One region of the Thermoanaerobacterium sp. PSU-2 genome, then DNA from elsewhere that is predicted to be linked to it. Evidence: riboswitches for the same ligand, from Rfam matches in the RefSeq annotation. Region 1 holds a riboswitch; each other region holds the start of a gene.
The links. A riboswitch is a leader RNA that binds a small molecule or an ion and turns the genes downstream of it on or off. The one in region 1 is predicted to bind thiamine pyrophosphate.

Region 1 (5,731 bases):
AACTTGTAGATAAAGTCAGAGAAACTTATGAAAGGCTTTCGCCTGTAGGATGCACTGCTTGTAACTACTGCATGCCATGTCCCAATGGCGTAAACATACCTAAGAACTTTGCCATATACAATGAAGCCCACATGTACAACAACTACGATGAAGCACTTAGAAATTATAATAACTTAAATGAAGGAAAAGCAAGCTCTTGCATAGAATGTGGAGAGTGCGAGACGAAATGCCCTCAGCACTTGACGATAATTGAATATTTAAAGGATGTAAGAAGATACTTTAAAGAGGCTGTTTAAAAATAAGCCATATTGATGAAACTTAAGTTTCACCAATATGGCTTTACTTTTGGTAGTCAACATATCCCTTTTTCTTGGCTTCTAAAAATAGTAAGAAGTTTATGAAGTAAAATATAACACCTGATGCCACGATAAATATACTATTTAAATTAAGTACCATTATAAGTATCCCAAAGATTATAAGGTATATGGAATTTAATATGGAAAACTTAAGCTGCAACTTTAAGAATTCATCTGATTTTAAAAGCCTTATTTTTGCCTTTCTCGTATAATAAGTGACTTTATCTTTATTTAATATGGAATACATCAAATAAACGACACCGGCAATTACTAATACAATACCTAGCCAATTCATCTTATTACACCCCTTCTTGATTTCATTTTAAAATTTGTTGAACAAAAAAGCAACGTATAATATTTTTTATAATACTTGCTTTGATAGTTTACTTGTGAAATAATAAATAGTGAATATCTTATTTAGAAGGGAGTGTCAAGGATGGTTCAAAGTGGATTTATGCTATTTTTGCAGTATTTTGTGGCTTTAGCTACACCGATTGTATCAGTCATTTTTTTGGTATTTTACATAGTTTATACATTAAAAAAGATGAAAAAGATTGATTCAATAGAGAAAAGCTTAGCAAAAATAGCAGCTTCAGGCAAGTTAGAATCAAGCGAGTCTTCTTACGAATCTAATGGAGATTTTGAAGTTGAAGATGAAGTCGAAGAAGAAATTGTCGTCAAATAACAAAATATCAGGATGTGGTAATATGGTGTGGGACGACTTAGATACACCCATTGGAACGCTAAGAATATATTCAAGCGAAAATGGTATAGCGAGGATAGATTTTCCTAATGAAGAACATCTGCAATGTTTAAGGGGTACAAACTCGTTTATTGCAGATTGCAAAGAACAGCTTAGATTGTACTTTAAGGGTCGCTTGAAAGAATTTAGCGTAAAGTTAGATTTAGAAGGGACAGACTTTCAAAAATCTGTTTGGCGAGAGCTTATGAAGATCCCCTATGGCTTTTATGCTACATACGGTGAAATCGCAAGGAGAGTAGGAAAGCCAAATGCGTCAAGGGCTGTAGGAAATGCCCTCAATAAAAATCCTATTCCGATTATCATACCGTGTCATAGGGTCATCGGCTCCGATATGACACTAAAAGGCTTTGCAGGAGGACTTAATGTCAAATCATTACTGCTGCAACATGAAGGTATTGCATTTAAAAAGTAATTTTATTATAATTAGATAATAAATTAATCAATAGACTATGTCCGCTGGGGGTGCTTTTAGCTGAGATGGCAGATGCCAAACCCCTAGAACCTGATTGGGTTAATACCTACGAAGGGAATGCGGCAAAAGACCGCATCGGTGTGCGGTTTTTTTGTTTTAAGCGGTACATAGCCTCAAAAGGAGGTTATTTTTATGTCCTACATTGTAAGCATTTTTTCCGACTTTACAAAAATAAAGCCTGCCACACTTTCCATCATAATTGCGATTCTATTCGCTGCGTTTTTGTTTTACATTTTAAGAAACAGTGTGAAATTTAACGCAAAGATGCTTGTGTACGGTGGATTGGCAATAGCTATATCATTTGTCTTATCGTATATAAGGTTTTATCATTGGCCTCAAGGTGGTTCTATAACGCCAGCCAGTATGCTTCCGCTGTTTGTCTTTGCATACTATTACGGTGCAGGTCCAGGCATAGCGGTGGGAATGGCTTATGGAATGCTTCAGCTAATACAAGACCCTTATGTTGTGCATTGGATACAGCTTCTCTTAGATTATCCATTGGCGTTTGGCGCCTTAGGACTTGCAGGATTTTTCAAGAAAAACTTAAGCATTGGTGTTTTGGTTGGCGGTTTTGGCAGATTTTTCTCACACTTTCTATCAGGTGTCTTCTTCTTTGCCAGCTACGCGCCAAAAGGCATGAATCCTGTCGTCTACTCGCTTCTTGTTAATGGTATATTAGTGGGTGTGGAGGTCTTGATTTGTTTTGCAGTTTCTATTATCCCGCAAGTTAGAAATGCAATTGAGATGATAAAGAAAAAAGCTTTAGCGTAAAATTTATTAAAGCCCTCTTTTTAATGGAAGAGGGTTTTTATAAATTTTATACAATAAATTGATTTTGATGGTATAATATTAGATAGCAAATAAAAATAAACTATATTGATGGATAGATTTTAACGCATTTTTAATACAAATTTAATTTAAATTTAATGTTTAAATGCGATAATCAATATAGTGATTGTGAGGGTCTTTTTGATGGATAAAATAAAGATTTTAATACTTTATGAAGATATAGGAACTGGACATAAAAGAACGGCGATGGCTTTAAAAAAAGCCTTCGAAAAAAGAGATGGCATTGAAGCCTTCGTTGAAAATCCACTTGGGGAGAAGTTTCCCAGCTTGTCTTACTTAACGACGAGGATTTATCTAAAGACGTTAAAATTGACGCCTGAATTATGGGGTTATCTCTATGAGATGGAAAGGGACAAGATAGAAAGGCGCATAAATAAGCTGGTAGGCATATCTGTTTATACATTTATAAAAGATTACGTATTAAACTTAAAGCCTAACGCTGTAATATGCACCCATCCGTTTTCTTGTTCTATTCTGTCTCATATAAAGAGAGATCTCAATATTCCAATATTTGCCATATTGACTGATTACGATGTCCATGCGTATTGGATACATCACCAGATAGATGGGTATTTTGTCGGTTCACAAGAGATGAAAAACCAGATGAACTTAATGGGTGTTTCTGATGACAAGATAAATGTGACAGGTATACCTATTGATGAAGAATTTTACATCAAAAAAGATAAAAACGAGATGAGACGAAATTTAGGTTTTGAGGTAGACAGGCCATTAGTGATGGTGATGGGCGGTGGACTTGGACTCGGAAACATAAAAAAAGCCGTCAATGTTATACAGAGGCATAAAGATTTGCAGATTGCTGTAATATGCGGATTTAATAAGAATTTAAAGGCTAAAATAGAGGAGATATCAGACGATAATGTATTTGTGTATGGTCATGTAAACAACGTGCATGAATTTATGGAGGCTGCTGATGTCTTAGTAACTAAAAGCGGTGGTCTTACTGTCACCGAAGCCATAATTAAGAAATTGCCTATGATAATTTTTGATCCCATACCGGGACAAGAAGAGAGAAATCTCGAATTTTTGCTTAAAAAGAGGATTGCCTTGAGAATTAAAGACATAGAAAAATTAGATAAAAAGATATTGGATCTTTTGTCTGATAAGAAAAAGATAGATGAGATGAAGGAGCGTATGGAGGAAATCGGCATATACAATTCAGCAGACAAGGTGTGCAGCGTAGTAATAAATCATATAAAGAATGATGCTTTGAAGGTGTAAGGAGGTTTCATTTGTGTCGGGAGTGAAGAAATTGATTATTGCGGAGGACAGAAATGTATTTTTCCTTTTAAATGAAAGGATAAAGTGCAAAACTCTTGATAAGATCATGCCTAAAATAACTCATATAGGAGGACCGTATTTTACGATTTTATCTTGTTTGTTATTGATTTTGTTTGGGAAAAACAGCGTTAAGCTTTCTGCCATTCAAGCCCTTACTACTTTGACAAGTAGCCACTTGGTTGTGCAGATTTTAAAGAGAATATGCACGAGGCCAAGGCCTTACATGGTTTTGCCTGAAGCTAATACATTCAAATATTTGCTTAGAGATTATTCCTTCCCGTCAGGTCATGCCACGGCTATATTTTCTTTGGCAGTTTCTTTTTCATTCTTCTTTCCTGATTTGACGATTGTTTTAGTCAGTCTGGCTATTTTAGTGAGTCTTTCGAGGATTTACATGGGGCTGCACTATCCTTCAGATGTCATAATAGGCTCTACGGTTGGTATCTTATTTTCATATATAACACATATGTATGGTTTGATGCTGCCTATTCTTTAAACAAGTATTTATATTGAGCAGTTATAGCTAACAATGTGAAGATGTACGTTATGACTGAAAAGAAATAATTCCATCTGTTGTAAATAAGAAGCCCATTTATGTGAAATACTGCTTCAACGGCAGTCAGAAACAATATCCATGCAGCCATGTATATGATGTAGCGTATTTTTCCTTTTGGCATGTATTGTATAAAAATCATGCCATAAGGTGGTCCTATAAATGTTTCCATCAGGAACGATAGAACACCGTTTGGAATATGTGCATCAGTGTAATAATAGCATTTCAAAGTAAAGTCAAATATCACATCCAAAGAGAAACCTATCACAGATGAAAGCAGATAAGCAGGTATCAGCACTTTTAACTTTTTTCTATCTATCAAAAAAAGCGATATAATTACCGTAAAAATTGAAAAAATTATGTACCACATAACATCACCTTGAATTATTTTGGCTTTTACAAAAACAAATTATTAAAGTTTTTAAAAGCCAATTGACTAGAAAATTTTGTAATGATAAAATGATTAGTAGAAGATAATAATTTTCGGGAGGTGTTGTTATGTTAAACAATATTGAGAAAAAATATTTGACTGATTTAGAAGTTGCAAGGCTTGCTATAGATATAGAAGAAAGAGGATACGAATTTTATATAAAGGCTTCAGAGAAATTTTCAAGTGACGAAAAATTGAGAAAGTTTTTTGATGACATGGCACAGGAGGAGATTATACATAAATCTAAATTTGAAGAGCTTTATAATAAGCTTTTAAATGAGAAAAAAGGCGATGATAGCCTGTACTTTGACATAGAGGCATCTATTTATTTAACTTTGCTTTACAATACATCTATATTTCCATCAAAAGATGCTGTTGACGAAGTATTAGAGAAAATAAATAAATTTGAAGATGCTGTAGAATTGGCAATAAGAGCAGAAAAAGATTCTATAATATTTTACGATGAAATAGTCAAAGATGCTAAATTTGACTCTACTAAAAAAGTTGCAATAACATTGTTGAATGAAGAGATAAAACACTTCATAGATCTAAGCAATATGGTAAAAGCGATATAGTATTAAGAAAATTAATCTAAAGTTTTACAAAGCCAAGATTGAAATTTTGAAGATCACTCAGCGCATTTTATGAAATATTTAGATTTATCATGGAATTTATTAGCACACAGTTGAAAAGTTATTGATGTAAATAAAAGTATATGAGGTGTTGTTATGCTAACTGTTATTGTAGGATGTGTTTTGATTTTAAGTTTTATAATAATCTTTGTAAAATTGACACATGTTGTGGGTTCGGGGATATTTAACTATATACGCAAAATATTCAGGCGATATTTCTTATTCAATTCTATCAATAAAAATGCACCCTTGAATATTAGACTTTTGTCTAAATCTTGGGTGCATTTTATTTTTGTTTTTCAAAGTTTTATAGAAAATTTTGAAATTAAAAGGAATTTCTATATTTTTGCAGAAAATATATTAAGAAATGTTATTGG
Region 2 (5,731 bases), on a different contig from region 1:
AAAATTCTACTTTAACAGGCTTATATCTTCTCCTGTAATAACTTTATTCATGTTTCTCACAGCACACATATTTCCACACATTGTACATGTTTCACTATCATGTGGTAGAGATTCACTCCTGTACCTTCTCGCCTTTTCAGGATCTATAGCTAATCTAAACATTTCATCCCAATCAAGCTTTCTCCTGGCATAAGACATATCATTATCCCATTTTTCTGCATTGCGTATACCTTTTGCCAGATCTGCTGCATGGGCAGCTATTTTAGAAGCAATGATGCCTTCCTTCATATCTTCAATCGTTGGAAGTCTCAGATGTTCCGCTGGTGTTACATAACACAAGAAATCCGCTCCACTTGCTGCAGCAATTGCACCACCAATTGCACTTGTAATATGATCATATCCAGGTGCAATATCTGTTACGATTGGCCCCAATACATAAAACGGCGCACCATTACATAGCTTTTTCTCCAACAAAACATTTGCTTCGATTTCATTTAGCCTCATATGACCAGGTCCCTCAATAATCACTTGAACATTCTTTTCATAAGCTCTTTTCGCTAATTCTCCAAGGGTTATAAGCTCTTTTATTTGGCATGCATCTGTGGAATCATTTATGCAGCCTGGCCTCAATGCATCGCCAAGGCTTATCGTTGCATCGTACTCAGCACATATGTCAAGAATATCATCAAAATACTCATAAAAAGGATTTTCCTTATCATTTAATTCCATCCACGTATATAACAAAGAGCCTCCGCGAGAAACGATATTTAGAAGTCTTTCATTTCTTTTGAAAATTTCCGCCGTCTCTCTGTTGATGCCTGCATGGATAGTCATAAAATCAACACCGTCTTGTGCATGCCTTTCGACGATCTTTATAAATTCTGAAGGTGTAATGTCTTTTAAATCTTTGTCATAATATCCTACAGCATCATATACTGGAACAGTACCTATCATGGCTGTAGAAATACCTATCAATCTGTTTCTAAATTCAAAAGTTTTGCCATATGAACTTAAATCCATGATAGACTCTGCTTTCATTTCTATCGCCTTTTTTGCCTTTTCTAATTCTGCATCCACATTGTTGCAGTCCCTTGATACACCTAAGTTTACGTTTATTTTTGTTCTAAGCCCTGTCCCTACGCCTTCTGGACTAAGTGCTTCATGGTTTTTATTTGCTGGTATGACTACTTCACCAGAAGCTACTTTGCTCAGCAATAAATCCACTTCAATGTCTTCTTTTGCTGCCACAACATTCATCTCTTCTGTAATAATTCCTTTTTTTGCCGCATCTAATTGTGTAGTGTAATTCATCGCAGTCATCCTTTCATAAATCATTTTGTTTTGATACTTGTAAAATGAAGGGAGGAAGAAGGTTATATTCGAAAATATTGAATAAAAAAAGCCTTACCGCATGGTAAAGCTTTATAATCGAAAGCTTGCTTCCCTACGGTAGTATTAACTACATCAGGTTCTAAGGGTCAGGTTTTACCTTCTCAACCAAAATGGTTCCCCCGCAAACTAATTTCACAAGTATTAAATTTAATCTAATTATACTTTAAAACCCTAAAATTGTAAAGGTAATCGGGATTAAAAATCTAATTATTTAATATCACAAACAGGCTTAACGTTTATATTTGACCTGTATTCAGTTTCTGTCCAAAATATTCTATCTGCAACCATAGCTTCAGGGTTTAATTCTACACCCTTTAATATAAGCTCTTTAAATTTATTGTATCCAGCCCTGTCTATCAAGTGACCTCCATGGAGATATACTGGTTTATGATTCAATACTTCCGCAGAGAAATCTTGCCAATTTTTAAGTATGCCCAGCACTACATCTTCTGTTACCCAATTTAAGAAAATCTTTCCCATGCGAGGTGTCTGTTTTCCGGTTCTACCACCAATGAGGACTCTGTAGAATTTCTTAGGATTTCTAGACCAAGCGCCTGTAGGACATACAAGTGCACACTCACCACAGCCAACACAGCAGCACGAATCTTTCTCGATTTTTCCATTTACCATGTATAAAACACCTGTAGCATGTTGTTTACAAGCCTCGATACATTTCTTACATCCTATACAGCGATCGTAATCATATTCTGTTTTTGTAATGCCTATAATTCCAAAATCGTTGAAATGAGCCTTTGCACAGTCATTAGGACATCCGGCTATGCTTACTTTTATATGATAATCACTTGGAAAGATGATTTTTTCAATTTTTCTTGCAAGTGATGTTGTGTCTATATTTGCCTTTATGCAATGTTTATTTCCTATGCAAGCCATAATGTTTCTAGAACCTATCGTTGGATATCCATTGTCATCTACTTCCATGTCAACACCACAAAGGTCTACTTCTATCTCTTTAATAAACGTCTTTATATACTTATTGACTTCATCGATATATTCATACTTTATTCCAGGTATTGATAAAGTTTGTCTAACGCCAAGATGAAATTGTCCATTTCCCCATGTTTTTGCAATATGCTCTACATATGACAGATATTTAGCATCCATTACACCGCCTGGAACGCGCATCTGCAGCATGAATTCACCGCGGACTTTCGATTGCCTGTAACAATTTCTGCGGACTTTTTTTACATCTATATCATAGTTCATTACATACACCTCCACATTTAATCAAGTAAATCCTTCGCTTTTGTGTAGTTAAAAACAGGACCTTCGAGGCAAACATACGTCTCGTTTATCTTGCAGTGACCACATTTTCCAATTCCGCAAGACATCTTTCTCTCAAAGGAAACCCAAATTTTATCTTCTGGTACCCCATTTTTCAATAATTCTAATGCTGTAAAATGCATCATCACTGGCGGACCAACGACAATGACATTGTAATCACCAAAGCTATCAAATGGTATTTTACTTATATGCTCTGTAACCAAGCCAACTTCAAATCCATCGACTTTTTTCTTATCAAGAGTATATATGGTGTTAAATTTTGTCTTAAAATTATTTAAATCGTCTTTAAACAAGACGCTATTTTCATCTTTAAAACCTGCTATAAAGTGTAGTGATTTTATTTCTTCCGAATTATCATAAAAATACTTAAGTAAGCTTCTAACAGGCGATACACCTGTACCACCAGCTATAACAACTAAGTCTTTTCCTTTATATTTGTTAACAGGGAATGAATTACCATAAGGTCCTCTCATGAATATCTTATCGCCAGGAGATAAGTTAAATATCTCATTTGTTACTTTTCCTACTTTTCTTATAGTAAATTCCATCCAATTGTCACCCATAGCGCTTATCGATATAGGTGCTTCACCTATCTTTGGAATGGAAATCTGAAAGAACTGCCCATGCTCTGCTTTTACATCAACTTCAACTCTAAATGTGTATTCCAAATTCGTCTCATGAACTATTTCAAGTATCTTATATGGCTTAGGCATGAAAATATTATTCATTTATGCTGCCTCCTTTACCCGACTTCAACTTTTCAACTTCATCGTATAAGCGATTTATCGTTGTCGAAAAGGATATTAACTCTGGACATCTTTCATCACAGCGACCACAACCGACACACATGTTTTCCGTTTTAAAGCGAGCTTTATAATCATATACTTTATGAAGTGTACGGAATCTCATCCTTTCACCGGCAGTTTTTCTAAATACATGACCACCCGCCATCTCTGTAAAATCCTTGTGCATACAGCTTGCCTGCACTCTTCTTCTTTCGCCAACATTTGCATTTTCACTGTAAATTAAATCAACTGTATTAAAACAGCTACATGTTATGCAAGCAGCAGTACAAGCACCGCAGCTTATACAGCGGGAATTAAAGCTTTCCCACATGTCAAGATCATATACTTTTTTAAGTAGATCTGTATTGTCTATTTCTGGAACATGGACAACCTTCGGATTTGATTTTACGAATTCAGGCTTAAAATCTATTTCTTTCTTATCTTTAAATATGTCAATAAATTCATCATCTTTAACTTCAACCATTACATTATCATTATTAAATCTTATCGCTAGACTATAGTTATCTGTTTTATTGGAGTTCATGGAAACGCAGAAGCAGGTATCCCAGCCATCTTTACATTCCATCAAAACGAATTTTACTTTTTCACGGAGTCTTTTGTAATAAATATCTTCTGTATCACCATTTTGGAGGAAAATCGTATCAAGTCTTCTTATGCCATTTATATCACAAGCTCTTACAAATAATAGTATTTTTTTATCAAATACCTTGCTTTCTCTGTACTCATCCTCTGTAAAATAAAACAAAGCTTGTGTTATTGGATATATAACTTCTTTTGGTGAAAAATCGGATTTTTCATCGTATACAATGTCCTTCAAAGATTTTATCTCATCGTATCTTATAAGATCTGTGTCAGAATACCGGCCACGCTTTTCAAAACGTTTCGGTGCATAAATTTTATAATCTTTCTTCAGCACATTTAAAATATCGTCAAAATCTTTATTCTCAATTAGATATCCCAAGTTCTCTCCTCCTTTGAAAATTGAAAATTATTTAACATATTTTGATATAATTATAACATCAAATATTTAACGAGTATAATAATAAAAATTTATAGAAACCATAACAGGAACTTATATGTCGGATATCTCTTTAGCTGTTTAAAGCTTACATAAGCTGAAATTTTCACCGTACTTGCATTCATTATAGAATAGTAGTATCATTATGTTGTACCCCATGATAGAGGGGGGTATATATTATTTCATTTTTAGGAGTGATAGTATGGCTATAGGTGTTAAATTAGTTAGCAAGGAAGAGGCAAACCCAGAAGTACAGCAAATATTCGAGCAAATAGAAAATCAGATGGGGTTTGTTCCTCCAACAATGCGAGCAATGGCAAATAAACCAGAATATTTAAAGCTATTCCTTCAAAAATCTCAAGTGGCAATGGGACCGGGGAAAATCGACTCTAAAACAAAACTTTTTGTCGCTTTAACCGTGTCAATTCTAAACAATTGTGAGATGTGCATAACCACATACACCAAAAAATTAAAAGAAGCAGGCGTAACCGATGAAGAAATAGTTGAGCTTTTATCAGTTATCGATCTAATGAGCGGTTTAAACCACTTCAACAATGGGCTTATGATAAAACCAACCGAATAAATAAAGTGCGCTTTCACCAAAAAAGGCTTTCCTTCTCCTATGAGAAAAGGAAAGCCTTTTATTCTATTAGCATTCTAAAATACATATACAATAATGCAGGTGCTTCTCGTAAAAAGCCGTACGCTTCTTCATAAAAATACCTTTTTACAAATACTCCTGAATAGCTTGCATTTATGCCTGCTTCTTTTGCAATCATGCTTGCCCTTTTCAGGTGAAATTTGTTTGATACAATTATTGCTTTCTTTAGCGATTTTCTATCCATAATTTTCTTAGAATTTTCAAGGTTTTGTAATGTTGAATACGATCCGTCATCCATTAATACAACATTATCAGTTATACCATTTTTCAAAAGATATTCCTTCCCTGCTTCTGCCTCAGATATATCCTCGCCAGGTCCTTTACCACCAGATACAATAATGTACTTACCAAGTCCCTCTTTATAAAGTTTTATAGCTTCATTTAACCTTTCCTTAAAAAAAGGACTGGGATTTTTCCCGTAAACTGCACATCCAAGGACAATAATAGCATCAGATTTTACCGGTTTTGCATTATATGCAAATGTAATCACCTGTAACTCTGCAATAATATTTAAAAGCACGACAAAAGTTATTAGCAATGCAGTAAGTTTTA
Region 3 (5,731 bases), on a different contig from region 1:
TTTGAGGCTTATAAAAAGATTTGCGTCGTATTACAAGCCACATATATGGCTTTTTATCCTTGACATGGTGTGTGCATTTTTTATATCTGCTTCAGATTTGGTTTTTCCTATGGTTACGAGAAATGTGATAAATAACGTCATACCTAACAAGGATTTTAACCTTATATACAGGTTCGCAATTTTATTAGCTATAATGTACTTCGGAAGGATGATACTTGAATACATAGTAGGATACTATGGCCATGTTTTAGGTGTAAGCATAGAGTACGATATGAGAAAAGATGCTTTTTCACATCTTCAGAAACTTTCTATGAACTATTATGACAACACAAAGACAGGTTATATAATGTCAAGGGTTGTCAATGACTTAAATGAGATAGCAGAAGTAGCACATCATGGTCCAGAGGACCTTTTTTTGTCTATCATAAGGATAATAGGCACATTCATACTTTTGCTTACAATTGATGTGAGGCTGACACTGGTTGTATTTACCATAATACCTTTTATGTTTATATACATGTATATTTACAACAATAAGTTTGAAATTATATGGAAAAATGTCCGCGAAACGCAGGCACAGATGAATGCCACATTAGAAGAAAGCATTACAGGCATAAGGGTCGTCAAATCATTTGTAAGGGAAAAATTTGAGAAACTAAAATTCGATAATAAAAGCTCCATGTATAAAAGTGCCAGGTCAAAAGCGGTTAAGCATATTGGCATATTTGATTCTAGTGTAAATTTTCTTTCTAATATATCAGTTGTGATTACTCTTGCAGCAGGCGGCTACTTTATATCAAAAGGCCTCATAAATACAGGTGACTTGGTGGCATACATAATATACATTAGCCAGTTTTTGCAACCTTTGACTGTTCTTTTGCGGTTTATAGAGCAGTACCAGCAGGGTATGGCTGGCTTTAGGCGGTTTGTGGAGCTTATGGATACAGAGCCAGAGATAGCAGATAAAAAAGATGCGATAGAGTTAAAAGACGTGAAAGGCGATATTGAGTTTGACAATGTCACATTCAGCTACGACAATAAAAGAGAAGTACTGTCAGGAATCAATCTTAAGATAAAACATGGAGAGACAGTGGCAATAGTAGGGCCCTCAGGTGCAGGTAAAACCACACTTCTAAGCCTTATACCGAGGTTTTATGAGATAGATGCAGGCTCCATAAAAATTGACGGTATAGATATAAGGGATGTGAAGCTATCATCGCTTAGAGAAAATATAGGCATTGTCCAGCAAGATGTATTTTTGTTTTCGGGCACGATAAAAGAAAACATCGCGTACGGTAAATTAGATGCTACTGACGAAGAAATAATCAATGCAGCCAAAGCTGCAAATGCCCATGACTTCATAATGGAGCTAAAAGATGGTTATGATACGTATATTGGCGAAAGAGGCGTTAAATTGTCTGGCGGACAAAAGCAGAGAATATCTATTGCAAGGATGTTCTTAAAAAATCCTCCAATACTTATACTTGATGAAGCGACATCATCGCTTGACAATAAAAGTGAATCGATTATTCAGCAGTCTATTGAAAATCTATCGAAAAACAGGACTACTCTCATAATCGCCCACAGATTGGGCACCATTAGAAATGCTAAGCGTATAATAGTGCTTACTGAAAATGGAATAGAAGAGGAAGGTACACATGAGGAGCTTATGAATAGGAAGGGCGTGTACTATAATCTGTACAGCTATCAACAGGAAAATTTGACGATATGGTGAAATATCCTGTACAAGTCAGATAATTTGTGTTAAAATAAAGTAAAAGTAAATATTTTTGTCTGGGGAGCTGGGGTGATAGCCCGGCTGAGAGTTAGCAGCTATTTCTGCTATGACCCATAACCTGATCTGGATAATGCCGGCGTAGGGAGTACAGTGGACTTTAAGTGTGCTTATCCGGCACACTTTTTTCGTTTTGTATTTCCTCAAGGCATACAAAAAAAGGAGGAATCGATGTGAAGAAGTTGCTTACGATTGCAGGCTCTGACAGCATTGGCGGTGCTGGCATAGAGGCAGATTTAAAGACGTTTTGCGCTCTTGGAGTATACGGCATGTGCGTCATTACGGCAGTGACGGCGCAGAATACGGTAGGTGTCTTTGATGTAAGAGAGATGGATGCTGATATCATCAAAAAGCAGATAGATTGCGTATTTGAGGATACGGCGGTAGATGCTGTAAAGATAGGTATGGTATCAAGCCAAGATATCATTGACGCTATTGCATCATCACTTAAAAGATGGAATCCAAAAAACGTCGTGTTAGACCCTGTCATGATATCAAAAAGCGGATATTACCTTCTAAAAGAAGACGCCATAGACGCATTGAAGACAAAGCTTTTGCCTATGGCAGATATCATTACTCCAAATATACCGGAGGCGTGTGAGCTTACTGGAATGAATATTGAGGGAATTGATGACATGAAGGAGGCTGCTAAAAAAATCATCGATATGGGTGTAAAAGCTGTCGTTGTAAAAGGTGGTCATTCTTTAGAAAATGCTACTGATGTATTCTACGATGGAAGTGAATTTTTACTTTTGCCACAGGAGAGGATCGACACCAAAAATACACATGGAACAGGATGCACTTACTCATCTGCAATAGCTTCGTACCTTGGTAGAGGATTAAGCTTGAAAGATGCAGTAATAAACGCAAAAAGTTACATAACAGAGGCTATTAAAAATTCTCTTGAGATAGGTAAAGGTGTAGGACCTGTAGGACATTTAGTAGATCTTTATAAGAAAGCAGGTATTGACTATGAAGATTAAAAACTCAACGCTTTTTTTGATATGGTCAGGTGCGGCCGTATCAATTGCAGAGGTTTTTACTGGTTCGTACTTTGCACCATTAGGCTTAACTAAAGGGATTTTAAGCATATTGTTAGGTCACATCATTGGCACTCTGTTTTTTGCTTTAGGAGGGCTTATGTCCTTTAGAGTTAAGAAACCTGCGATAGAGTCCACAAAAGGTGTCCTGGGCGAGAAAGGCATGGTATTTATAGGGCTTTTAAATGTGCTTCAATTGGTTGGCTGGACGGCTGTAATGATAATACAGTCTGCAAAGGCTTTCAACGGTGCTATAGGCATGTCTACTGCTATTGGAATTTTTGTCGTTGGCATATCTGTTTTATTGTGGACATTATTCTTTGACAATGAAGCTTACTGGATAAACGATATTGCTGTTGTGCTTTTATTTATCTTGACTATATTTGTTGTATTGTATTTGAAGGCGGGAAAGGTTGGATATGTAGCCGGAGACATGAGCTTCAGCGGTGCAGTGGAACTTGCCGTTGCTATGCCTGTATCATGGCTTCCACTGGTAGGAGATTACACTATAAATGCTAAGGATGGAAAGTCCAGTTTTATATATACATTCGCAGGATATTTCATAGCAAGCTGCTTCATGTATTTTATAGGGCTTTATGTGGCTTTGAAAACAGGCGGGAAAGACATAATCTCATATTTTGCATCAATAAAAACGGGAATTGTACCGCTTCTTATTATACTTTTGTCGACGGTTACAACGACTTTTATGGATGTGTATTCCGCTGCCATTTCAACACTTTCTATTGTAAAAGCTAAATTAAGCAGAAAAAGTCTGCTTATTATATATTCCATTGTGGGGCTTATTGCCGCATATTTGTTCCCAATGGATAATTACCAAAACTTTTTGTACGCCATAGGAAGTGTATTTATTCCAGCATATACGGTTGTATTTGAAGATTTCTTTTTGATGAGAAGCAAAAGCCATAGCTTCTTAAACGTGCCTGCCACGATTTCTTTTGCGGTAGGTACGATATTCTACAATTATCTTACGTATTTTGGTACAAATCTATCAAAATGGTTTATAACGCCCACAATAGGTACGATTATTTTGACTGCTGTAATCTATCCAATTATGAAATCTTTAAATAAGAGAGAGGAGAAAATTTATGGTTGAAGAAGCAATAAAAGTTTTAGAAAGATTAAAAGAAGAAGTGCCGCTTGTCCACGCTATAACAAACTACGTCGTAATAAACGATAATGCCAATGCACTACTAAGTATAGGGGCATCTCCTGCGATGGTAATGTCACCGGACGAAGCGTACGACTTTACAGCAATTTCAAATGCTTTATACGTAAATATAGGTACTATCAATAATGAAACTAAAGAGACAATAATCAATTCTGTAGTGTCGGCGAAAGACCACAAAAAACCAGTCGTTTTAGACCCTGTAGGATGCGCTGCCATAAAAAGCAGGGTTGACTTTGTAAACATGCTTTTAAAGATAGGTGATATAAGCATTATCAAGGGAAACGGCGGTGAGATAAATGCTTTATCAGGTGAAAGTGCAAATGTGAAAGGTGTAGATTCTTTAGATGACAGTGGAAATGTTGATTCTTGTGTAAAACTTGCAAAGTTAACAAATACGGTTGTCGTGTCGACAGGAAAAGAAGACTATATAAGCGATGGGAAAAGAGTAGTAAAAGTTAAAAATGGTACACATTTATTTACAAAGATAACAGGTGCAGGATGTACTTTAGGCGCAATAATGGCGGCTACGTCTGCATGCAGCCATGACAAAGTGGTATCGTCATTGGCTGCCCTTCTTATCATGAATATAGCAGGGGAATTGGCGGAAAAAGAGTGCAATTTGCCTGGGACATTTAGGACAAAATTCATAGATTATCTGTATCTTATAGATTCTGACATGATAAGGAAATACGCTGATATTGAAGTATTGGAGGCGTAAGCATGAAAGATTTTGATGTATCTCTTTATTTGGTCACTGACAGAAATCTTTTGAAGGCTGGTAGAGATTTTTACGATGCTGTAGAAGAATCATTGCAAAACGGCGTTACTATGCTACAGCTTAGGGAAAAGGATATTTCATCAAGAGAGTTTTATGAGATTGCTAAGAGATTGAAAGATATTGCGGCGAAATACCGCATTCCATTTATAATAAATGACAGAATCGATATAGCACTGTCCATTGATGCAGATGGAGTTCACCTAGGTCAAGAAGATCTGCCATGCAGCATTGCGAGAAAGATCATGGGCGATAATAAGATAATCGGCATATCTGCTGGATGCGTAGATGAAGCCGTAGAGGCAGAAAGAGATGGTGCTGACTACATAGGAGCAGGAGCAGTATTCTATACAGGCACAAAGAAAGACATCGGTGAAGCAATAGGGCTTTTGAATTTAAAAGAAATAAAAGATGCAGTAAAGATTCCTGTTGTGGCAATTGGGGGCATAAAATACAGCAATGCACCAGATGTAATGAGGACAGGTGTTGATGGTATTTCTGTTGTATCAGAGATCATGGCATCAGATGATATAGGTTTTGCCACAAGGCGCTTAAGAGATGCTATATCAAAGTAGTATGAAAAGCACATTCTTTTAGATAGGATGTGCTTTTTGCATATAATATTTGAAATGCGCTAAGAATAAAAATGAATAAATAACTGAAAAAGGAGTACAAAAATGTTTATTCCTAGGCGTATTATTTTTGAAAAGAATTCTATAGACTATGAAATTGGATACAATATATACAATTTTTTCAAAGGCAAAAAAGAAGTTGAGATTATAGAGATGAAAGGAAATAGGATAAAAGAACATATACCAGGAGACAATTTGCGAGATTATTATAAAGAAGGGAAAAATACTTTAGTTGTGGGTATAAAGAAAAAACTTGACTTTCAATCGTGTAAGCCATCAGCCAATTATCAGTTACCTTTG

Region 2: it holds a riboswitch for thiamine pyrophosphate, as region 1 does, so the genes downstream of both, thiC (phosphomethylpyrimidine synthase ThiC) here and thiT (energy-coupled thiamine transporter ThiT) in region 1, are expected to answer to the same signal.
Region 3: it holds a riboswitch for thiamine pyrophosphate, as region 1 does, so the genes downstream of both, thiD (bifunctional hydroxymethylpyrimidine kinase/phosphomethylpyrimidine kinase) here and thiT (energy-coupled thiamine transporter ThiT) in region 1, are expected to answer to the same signal.

The regions. Positions count from the first base shown of each region.
Region 1 is NZ_MSQD01000005.1:48,415-54,145, reverse strand. Features, by position in the region: gene BVF91_RS05290 (aldo/keto reductase) at 1-296, shown strand, start outside; gene BVF91_RS05285 (hypothetical protein) at 340-651, opposite strand; gene BVF91_RS05280 (hypothetical protein) at 793-1,041, shown strand; gene BVF91_RS05275 (methylated-DNA--[protein]-cysteine S-methyltransferase) at 1,064-1,531, shown strand; TPP riboswitch at 1,568-1,666, shown strand; gene thiT (energy-coupled thiamine transporter ThiT) at 1,724-2,362, shown strand; gene BVF91_RS05265 (MGDG synthase family glycosyltransferase) at 2,564-3,679, shown strand; gene BVF91_RS05260 (phosphatase PAP2 family protein) at 3,693-4,235, shown strand; gene BVF91_RS05255 (CBO0543 family protein) at 4,225-4,662, opposite strand; gene BVF91_RS05250 (ferritin-like domain-containing protein) at 4,791-5,297, shown strand.
Region 2 is NZ_MSQD01000009.1:122,125-127,855, forward strand. Features, by position in the region: gene thiC (phosphomethylpyrimidine synthase ThiC) at 7-1,311, opposite strand; TPP riboswitch at 1,424-1,523, opposite strand; gene asrC (sulfite reductase subunit C) at 1,600-2,616, opposite strand; gene asrB (anaerobic sulfite reductase subunit AsrB) at 2,634-3,422, opposite strand; gene asrA (anaerobic sulfite reductase subunit AsrA) at 3,415-4,461, opposite strand; gene BVF91_RS08710 (carboxymuconolactone decarboxylase family protein) at 4,721-5,101, shown strand; gene BVF91_RS08715 (YdcF family protein) at 5,160-5,731, opposite strand, start outside.
Region 3 is NZ_MSQD01000013.1:7,530-13,260, reverse strand. Features, by position in the region: gene BVF91_RS10230 (ABC transporter ATP-binding protein) at 2-1,735, shown strand; TPP riboswitch at 1,786-1,901, shown strand; gene thiD (bifunctional hydroxymethylpyrimidine kinase/phosphomethylpyrimidine kinase) at 1,969-2,778, shown strand; gene cytX (putative hydroxymethylpyrimidine transporter CytX) at 2,768-3,949, shown strand; gene thiM (hydroxyethylthiazole kinase) at 3,942-4,742, shown strand; gene thiE (thiamine phosphate synthase) at 4,745-5,374, shown strand; gene splB (spore photoproduct lyase) at 5,477-5,731, shown strand, end outside.